Regions from separate parts of the Micromonospora sp. SL4-19 genome, predicted to be linked through region 1. Evidence: predicted binding sites of a transcription regulator. Region 1 holds the regulator's gene; the other holds the start of a gene.

Evidence for each region. Region 1 encodes HspR, which represses chaperone genes until heat shock. Its sites were predicted from a motif close to TTGAGTNNNNNNNACTCAA; they were not measured.
Region 2: the regulator HspR is predicted to act here: its motif matches at 2,306-2,324, upstream of lon (endopeptidase La).

Annotation. Positions count from the first base shown of each region.
Region 1 is NZ_JBLROB010000005.1:263,262-267,675, reverse strand. Features, by position in the region: gene grpE (nucleotide exchange factor GrpE) at 1-576, shown strand, start outside; gene dnaJ (molecular chaperone DnaJ) at 653-1,834, shown strand; gene ACNAVT_RS10630 (heat shock protein transcriptional repressor HspR) at 1,864-2,304, shown strand; gene ACNAVT_RS10625 (hypothetical protein) at 2,583-2,792, shown strand; gene ACNAVT_RS10620 (hypothetical protein) at 2,922-3,350, opposite strand; gene ACNAVT_RS10615 (cation:proton antiporter) at 3,521-4,414, opposite strand, start outside.
Region 2 is NZ_JBLROB010000003.1:116,023-120,436, reverse strand. Features, by position in the region: gene lon (endopeptidase La) at 1-2,282, opposite strand, end outside; gene ACNAVT_RS06520 (histone-like nucleoid-structuring protein Lsr2) at 2,529-2,876, shown strand; gene ACNAVT_RS06515 (MDR family MFS transporter) at 3,064-4,362, shown strand; gene ACNAVT_RS06510 (hypothetical protein) at 4,374-4,414, opposite strand, start outside.

The DNA.
Region 1 (4,414 bases):
CTGGTCGAGGAGGCCGAGGTCGTGGTCGACGAGATCGAGACCGAAGCCCCGGTCGCCGGCCCGCCCGTGGTCGACGCGCCGGCCGAGCCGACCGAGGAGGGCGAGGAGGTCGAGGAGGTCGTCAAGCCGGGCGGGCCGCTCGGCGCCGAGCTGGAGGCGATCCAGGCCGAGCTGGACGAGCGGACCCGTGACCTCCAGCGGGTGACGGCCGAGTACGCCAACTACCGCAAGCGGGTCGACCGGGACCGCAACCTGGTCCAGGAGCAGGCGACGGGTTCGGTGCTGACCGCGCTGCTGCCGATCCTCGACGACCTGGACCGGGCCCGCGAGCACGGCGACCTGGTGGGGCCGTTCGGCGCGGTCGCCGAGCAGCTCACCGCCGCGCTGGGCAAGTTCGGCCTGACCGTCTTCGGCGAGCAGGGCGACCCGTTCGACCCGACCCTGCACGAGGCGGTGGCCCACCAGACCTCCGCCGACGTGACCGAACCGACCTGTGTGCAGGTCATGCGCCGGGGTTACCAGCTCGGCGAACGGCTGCTGCGGCCGGCCATGGTCGCGGTCGCCGAGCCGGAGTAGTGCCGACCCGTGACGTCCCGTCCGCCCGCACCGGGCGGGCGGGACGACCGGGGTACCCGTGGAAGGGGGTGGACGGGTGAGTTCCAAGGACTGGATCGAGAAGGACTACTACGCCGCGCTGGGCGTGGAGAAGTCCGCCTCCTCCGACGAGATCAAGAAGTCGTACCGGAAGCTGGCCCGGGAGTCGCACCCGGACCACAATCCCGGTGACCCCAAGGCCGAGGAGCGGTTCAAGGCCGTCTCAGAGGCGTACGCGGTGCTCGGCGACGATAAGAAGCGCCGCGAGTACGACGAGATGCGTTCGCTCTTCGGCTCTGGCGCGTTCCGCCGCAACGCCCGCGGCGGGGCCCAGCCGGGTGGCATGCCGTTCGACGTCTCCGACCTGTTCGGCGGGGCGGCCGGCGGCGAGGCCCGCTTCGGCGGCGGCCTGGGCGACCTGTTCAGCTCGATCTTCACGGGCGGCGGTGGCGCCGGCGGTGCGGCCCGCCCACGTGGTTCGGCGCGGGGCCGTGACGTCGAGGCGGAGGTGGCGCTCGACTTCTCCGACGCCGTACGCGGGGTGACCATCCCACTGACGCTGCGCGCCCCCGGGGTCTGCGACACCTGCCACGGCAACGGGGCGAAGCCCGGCACTCAACCGGTGACCTGCCAGGTCTGCCACGGCGCGGGGGTAACCACCCGCAACCAGGGATCGTTCAGCTTCTCCGAGCCGTGCCGCAACTGCCAGGGCGTCGGCACCATCGTCGAGGAGAAGTGCCCGGAGTGCCACGGCACCGGCGGGGTCACCAAGACCCGCACGCTGAACGTCCGCTTCCCCGCCGGAGTGGCCGACGGCCAACGCATCCGGCTGGCCGGCCGGGGCGAGCCCGGCGAGCGCGGTGGGCCGGCGGGCGACCTGTTCGTCCAGGTGAAGGTCCGTCCGGACGAGCTGTTCGGGCGGACCGGGGACGACCTGACCCTGACCGTGCCGATCACGTTCGCGGAGGCGGTGCTCGGCACCGACCTGCGGGTGCCGACCCTGGACGGCACGGTGACGCTCCGGGTGCCACCGGGTACGCCGAGCGGCCGGGTGCTGCGGGCCCGGGGCAAGGGCGTCGTACGCAAGGACGGCCGCGCCGGTGACCTGCTGGTCACTCTCGACGTGGTGGTACCGGCGAAGGTGTCGGACGAGGCGCGGGCGGCGCTGGAAACGTTCGCCGAGCAGACCCCGCCCGCCGGGCGGGAACATCTCGACGCGCGGGTGCGTCGTTTCAGTTGACCGGGTGAAGGGCAGCGGAGGTGAGCGGGATGTCGGAGGAGTTCGTCGGCTCGGGTGACCCTGCCTACGAGGCCAAGGTCCTGATGATCTCGGTGGCGGCGCGGATGGCGGGGATGCACCCGCAGACCCTGCGCCAGTACGACCGGCTGGGCTTGGTGCAGGCCGGCCGGGCGTCCGGCGGCGGCCGCCGGTACAGCGTCCGGGACGTGGTGTTGCTCCGGGAGGTGCAGCGACTCAGCCAGGACGACGGGATCAACCTGGCCGGGGTCAAGCGGATCATCGGCCTGGAACGGTTGCTGGAGGAGGCCCAGCGGCGGGTGGCCCGGCTGGAGGCGGAGCTGGACGCCGCCTACCGCCGGATCGCGGAGCTGGAGTCGCTGGGCGGTTTCCCGCGCGGTGACCTCGTGCCCACCAACCGCACCTCGACGGCGCTGGTCGTCTGGCGACCCCGGCGCACCGGCGACCGCTGATCCCGCGCTCTGCCGCCCACTTACGCGGGCCGGCGTGTGCCCCTCTCGGGCCGCGCCGGCCTTCGCGCTTCTCCGCCCGGTTACGCCGCTGCGGCCCCATGGGTGGAACGCCGTGCACGCCAGGTCCGCCCAGCGACCTCCGTGGCGGTCCACCGATCGTTCCTGGTTGGCGGCTCAGGCGGGTTCAGGGAAAGCCGATCGCCGGACCGGGCGGGTCCGATAACCTGTGAATCAGGCCCAACCAACTCAATCCGGACGCCGAACTGGCAGGGGGAGCCATGGCGGAATCGGCGAAGAAGGTGGCGCAACAGGCGGAGGACCGGCTGGAGCAGGTAGCCGAGAGCGTCCGTGGGCAGTTCGCCCGGATCCTCGACGGTCGTTTCACCGACAAGATCAAAGACGGCCGCTTCCTCGACCAGGTGGACCACGGCATCGACCGGGCCAGGGCCGACGAACGGCTCAGAAAGCAGGGCGGATCGCCGAGTTGACGATGCGTCGACGTGCGGGCCGGGACCCACGGGGGGTCCCGGCCCGTTCGCCCGTCGGGGACGTGCGGGCCGGGACGCGGTGATGCCGTGTGGGGGTCCCGGCCCGTTCGCTGTCCGGGACGTGCGGGCCTAGAGCCGGCGGTTCTCCCGCACCAGGCCCCCCTCGCACCAGTCGCGGTAGACGAAGAGGTCCGGCCGGGCGAGCAGCACTCGACCGTTGTGCGCCCAGTTGCGCATCAGCTCGTCGCCGGCCCGCTCGGCCCGCTCGACCAACTTCCGGAAACGGCGCTTCGGGTGGGCTCGGAAGTTCGTCTGGATGCCGTCGGCGGCGTAGATGTAGAGGCAGTGCAGGGCGAATCGGCGGGCCGGACAGGCAGGATCCATGGCCAGCTCGAAGAGCGTCCCCACCAGGTGGTCACCCGAGACCAGCAGGTCCCAGTCCGGGGGCATGGAGGTCAGCGGCACGGAGTCCGGCCGGTACGCCCACGCCCGAAGCTCGGCCGGCGACGGGTCGACCGGGTTGGCGAAGCCGTGGAAGGTCTTTTCCTGCACGCTCACCGGCCAACCTTCCGCTTCCGCTCGCGGGCATCGGCCACCCGCAGAACCTGGCTGCTGGGGCGACACGGTAACGCGGTCCACCTCGCCTGCGGAAGACCTCCCCGGAACCCAATTTCAGCGACCGTTGGCCGGGCCGGGTCCACCTAACGGTCGACCCGGCCCGGGCGGAATCAATCCGCCACCGGCACCGGTGCGGGTGGCCGGGCACCGGCACGCCGACGCAGCCAACGCTTGAACCAGGGCATGTCCGGCAGCCGGGCCAGCAGCGGCCCGGTCACCACGGTGATCAGCACGTACGCCGTGGCGAGCCCCGCCAGCCGGGGTTCCACCGGTTGCGCGGCGGCGACGGCGAGCCCGGCGATGACGATGGAGAACTCGCCGCGCGGGGTGAGCGCGAAACCGGCCCGCCACCGACCGGGCTCGGCAATCCCGGCCCGCCTGGCGGCCAGGTAACCGGTGAGCAGCTTCGTGCCCATGGTCACCACGGCCAACGCCAGCGCCGGCAACAGCACCGGGGGCATGTCCCTCGGGTCGGTGACCAGCCCGAAGAACACGAAGAAGACCGCGGCGAAGAGGTCCCGAAGCGGCGACAGCAGTTCGGTGGCGTGGTGTGCCACCGGCCCGGAGAGGGCGATGCCGACGAGGAACGCCCCGACCGCCGCGGAGACCTGGAGCTTGGCCGCGACGCCGGCGACCAGCAGGGTCAGGCCGAGCACCCCGAGCAGCAGCGCCTCGGGGTCCTTCGCGGAGAGTGCCGCGGAGATCAGGTGGCCGTACCGGATGGCGACGAACAGCACGGCGACCACGGTGAGCACCGCGACGGCGAGCGCCATGCCGCCCTTGATCAGGCCGATCCCGGCGAGCAGTGCGGTGAGCAGCGGCAGGTAGAGGGCCATCGCCAGGTCCTCGATCACCAGGACGGAGAGGATCACCGGGGTCTCCCGGTTACCGACCCGGCCGAGGTCGCCGAGGACCTTGGCGATCACCCCGGACGAGGAGACCCAGGTGACGCCGGCGAGCACCACGGCGGCCAGCCAGCCCCAGCCGAGTATCAGCGCGAAGGC
Region 2 (4,414 bases), on a different contig from region 1:
AGCGCCAGGGCGAGCACGTCGGCGACGTCGGCGAGGGTGTGGATGGTCAGCGCCTCGCGTACCTCGGCGGGGAGGTCGTCGAGGTCCGGCTCGTTGCGCTTGGGGATGATCACCTCGGTCAGGCCGGCCCGGTGGGCGGCGAGCAGCTTCTGCTTGACGCCCCCGATGGGCAGCACGCGGCCGGAGAGGGTGACCTCGCCGGTCATCCCGAACTCGGGGCGGACCGGGCGGCCGCTGGCCAGCGAGGCGAGGGCGGTGACCATGGTGATGCCGGCGCTGGGGCCGTCCTTGGGCACCGCGCCCGCCGGGACGTGCAGGTGGATCCGCCGCCCGGCGAGGGCGTTCGGGTCCAGCCCGAGCCGCCGCCCGTTCGACCGCAGGTACGACAGGGCGATGTGCGCGGACTCCTTCATCACGTCGCCGAGCTGGCCGGTCAGGGTCAGCCCCGGCTCGCCCTCCATGCTGGTCGCCTCGATGAAGAGCACGTCGCCGCCGGCGCCGGTGACCGCCAGTCCGGTGGCCACCCCGGGCACCGCCGTCCGCTCCGCCGACTCCGGGGTGAACTTGGGCCGGCCCAGGTAGCGGACCAGGTCCTCGACGTCCACCCGGACCGGCGCCGGGTCGGACGCCAGCGCGACGGCCACCTTGCGCAGGATCTTCGCCAGGGCCCGTTCGAGCTGCCGGACGCCGGCCTCCCGGGTGTACTCCCCGGCGATCCGGGCCAGGGCCTGGTCGGCCACGGCCACCTCGTCGGCGGTCAGGCCGGCCCGCTCCCGCTGCCGGGGCAGCAGGTGGTCCCGGGCGATGGCCACCTTCTCGTCCTCGGTGTAGCCGTCCAGGGTGACCAGCTCCATCCGGTCCAGCAGCGGGCCGGGGATGGCCTCCACCACGTTGGCGGTGGCCAGGAACAGCACGTCGGACAGGTCGAGGTCGACCTCGAGGTAGTGGTCGCGGAAGGTGTGGTTCTGCGCCGGGTCGAGCACCTCCAGCAGGGCCGCGGCCGGGTCGCCGGCGTAGCCGGCGGCCAGCTTGTCGACCTCGTCGAGGAGCACGACCGGGTTCATCGAGCCGGCCTCGCGCAGCGCGCGGACGATCCGGCCGGGCAGCGCGCCGACGTAGGTGCGCCGGTGGCCGCGGATCTCCGCCTCGTCGCGGACGCCGCCGAGGGAGACCCGGACGAAGTTGCGGCCCAGCGCCCGGGCGACGGACTCACCGAGGCTGGTCTTGCCGACGCCGGGCGGGCCGGCGAGGGCGAGCACGGCGCCGGAGCCACGGCCGCCGACCACCCCGAGGTTGCGCTCCGCGCGCCGGTTGCGCACCGCCAGATACTCCAGGATGCGGTCCTTCACGTCGGCCAGGCCGGCGTGGTCGGCGTCGAGCACCGCACGGGCCGCGGCCAGGTCGGTGTTGTCCTCGGTACGCGTGTTCCACGGCATCTCGAGGACCGTGTCGAGCCAGGTACGGATCCAGCCCGCCTCCGGGGAGGCGTCGCTGGCCCGCTCCAACTTGCCGACCTCGCGCAGGGCTGCCTCGCGGACCTTCTCGGGCAGGTCGGCGGACTCGACGCGGGACCGGTAGTCGGCGGAGCCGTCGGGCTCGTCCTCGTCCAGCTCCTTGCGGATCGCGGCGAGCTGTTGGCGGAGCAGGAACTCCCGCTGGGACTTCTCCAGCCCCTCCCGCACGTCGTTGTTGATCCGCTCGGTGACCTCCTGCTCGGCCAGGTGGTCCTTCACCCAGCCGACCAGCAGTTCCAGCCGGGCGGTGACGTCGGGAGCCGTGAGCAGCTCGGTCTTCTGCGCCAGGCTGAGCCAGGGCGCGTAGCCGGCCGCGTCGGCCAGCTCGGAGAGGTCGGTCATCCGCTCCATGGCGTCGATGACCTGCCAGGCGCCGCGCTGCTGGAGAACGGAGGTCATCAGCGCGCGGTACTCGCGGGCGAGTTCCCGGGCTCTGCCGGCCGGGGCGGGTTCGTCGAGCTCGGTCGCCTCGACCCAGAGCGCGGCCCCCGGTCCGGGCACGCCGGAACCGATCCGAGCCCGGGCGAGGCCGCGGACCACCGCGGCGGGCTCGCCGCTGGGCAGCCGGCCCACCTTCTCGATGGTGGCGATCACGCCGACGGAGCCGTACTCGCCGTCGATGCGGGGCACGGCGAGAAGCTTCTTGTCGCCGCTGGCGCGGGCCGCGTCGACCGCGGCCTGGGTGGTGGGGTCGAGGGTCACCGGGATGACCATGCCGGGCAGCAGCACGGCGTCGGTCAGAGGAAGTACCGGAAGAAGAGTTGCCATCGAACACCTGCTATCGCGTTGAGTTGAGCGTGTCAGACTCAAGTAACAGAGCGTTCCCCTTGTTCCGCGCTGTGACCCACGCCACAGTCCTGGCGCCGTCGAGGGCGATGCACAGCGCGCCGGCCCGCCATTCCGGTGGCCGATTAGCCGACTCGCCGAATGGCGAACGGCGGGTATTGTTGCGAATTTGCCGCGCCATACGTCAAACTCTTGGCCAGACGTCGCCCGACACAGGGAGCAATGGCAATGGCAAGGAAAGTAATCACCGTTCTGACCGACGACCTCGACGGCGGAAAGGCGGATCGGACCGTCGAGTTCGGCCTGGACGGCGTGGCGTACACGATCGACGTCTCCGACGAGAACGCCGGCGTCCTGCGCAAGGCGCTGGACCCGTACATCAACGCTGGCAGGCGAATCGGTCGTGGACCGGTGGACAGCGGGCGCACGGCGCGTCGGACGGTCCGCCCGGCAACCTCCGGAATGGACCGTGAGCAGAACCGCGCCATCCGGGAATGGGCCGCGAAGAACGGCTACGAGATTTCCGAGCGGGGCCGCATCCCGGTCTCGGTGGTGGAGGCGTACAAGAACCGTTGAGCCGTCCTGGTTCACCGTCGGGCACACCGGGGTCACGCTGAGAAATCGGCGTGGCCCCGGTTGGCTTTTTCCGGCGTTCACAATTTTCCACCGCCCGGGAGCGCCGGCATCCGGCACCCACGGTGAGCAGTGAGCGGCACCACCATGATCACCCCGCGACCGGTCCGCGTCTTACCCCTGGGTTGTAATGACCAGCACGGCGAGAGGTCATTACGCGTACGACGCTCCGGGGGTGGCGATGGCGAGCTGGTGGGGACAGACCGCGGGTGGGTTGCCGCGCACGTTCTGGTATCTCTGGACCGCCACGCTGATCAACCGGCTGGGCAGCTTCGTCGCCATCTACCTCGGCGTCTACCTGGTCTCCGTGCGCCACCTCGACCCGTCGTACGCCGGCGTGGTGATCGGGTTGCACGGCGCCGGCAGCGCGCTCGGCACGCTGCTCGGCGGCATCGTCGCGGACCGCTGGGGGCGGCGGCCGGCGATGCTGGTCGGCAACGTCGCCGCCGCGGCCACCGCGCTCGGGCTGGGACTGACCGGCCGCCCGGTCGCCCTCGCGGCGCTCACCCTGACCCTCGGGCTCTTCCTCGGCGTCGCCCGGCCGGCCTTCACCGCCACCATCATCGACGTCGTCGGCGACCGCGACCGGCTGCGAGCGCTGACCCTGAACTACTGGGCGATCAACATCGGGTTCTCGGTGGCCGCCACCGTGGCCGGCGTGCTGATCCGCGCCGACCCGCTGCTGCTCTTCGTGATCAACGCGGCCGTGCTGCTCGGCACCGCCGCCCTGATCGCGGTCAAGGTGCCGGAGTCCCGGCCCGCGCCGGCAGCCGTCGGGCACCGCGGCCGGGCGGACGGGGGCGGCCTCGGCACGGTGCTGCGCGACCGCGTCTTCCTCACCTTCACCGCGCTGACCGGCCTGATCTGGCTCTGCATCGAGGCGAACGCCATGCTGCCGGTGGCGTTGCAGGCCGACGGGCTGCCCGCGTCGGCGTACGGGCCGATCATCGCGGTGAACGGGCTGATGATCGTGGCGGGCCAGTTGTTCGTGCCCCGGCTGATCGCCCGCTTCGACCGCTCCCGCACCGTCGCGGTGGCGGCGGTCGTGATCGGCGGCGGGTTCGCGGTCACCGCGATGGCCGACACCGTCCTGTGCTACGGCCTCGGCGTGCTGGTCTGGACGCTCGGCGAGATGCTGATGACGCCCGCCAACTCGGCCCTCACCGCCGATCTCTCCCCTGCCGCGCAACGCGGCCGCTACCAGGGCGTCTACTCGCTGGGGTACGCCTTCGCCAGCTTCGCCGGCCCGACCGTGGGCGGCCTGGTCACCGAACGGTTCGGCGACACCGTGCTCTGGCTCGGGCTGGGCGGGCTGGCCCTGCTGGTGGCGTTGGGCAACCTGCTCACGGGCCCGGCGCGCACCCGACGGATCGAGGGGCTACGGGTGCCCAGGCCGGAGCCGGCCCGACCGGTGCCCGCGGCGGTGTGACGGATGGTGGATCAGTCGGCGCAGAGGTGGTCGAAGGCGAAGCCGTCCTCGA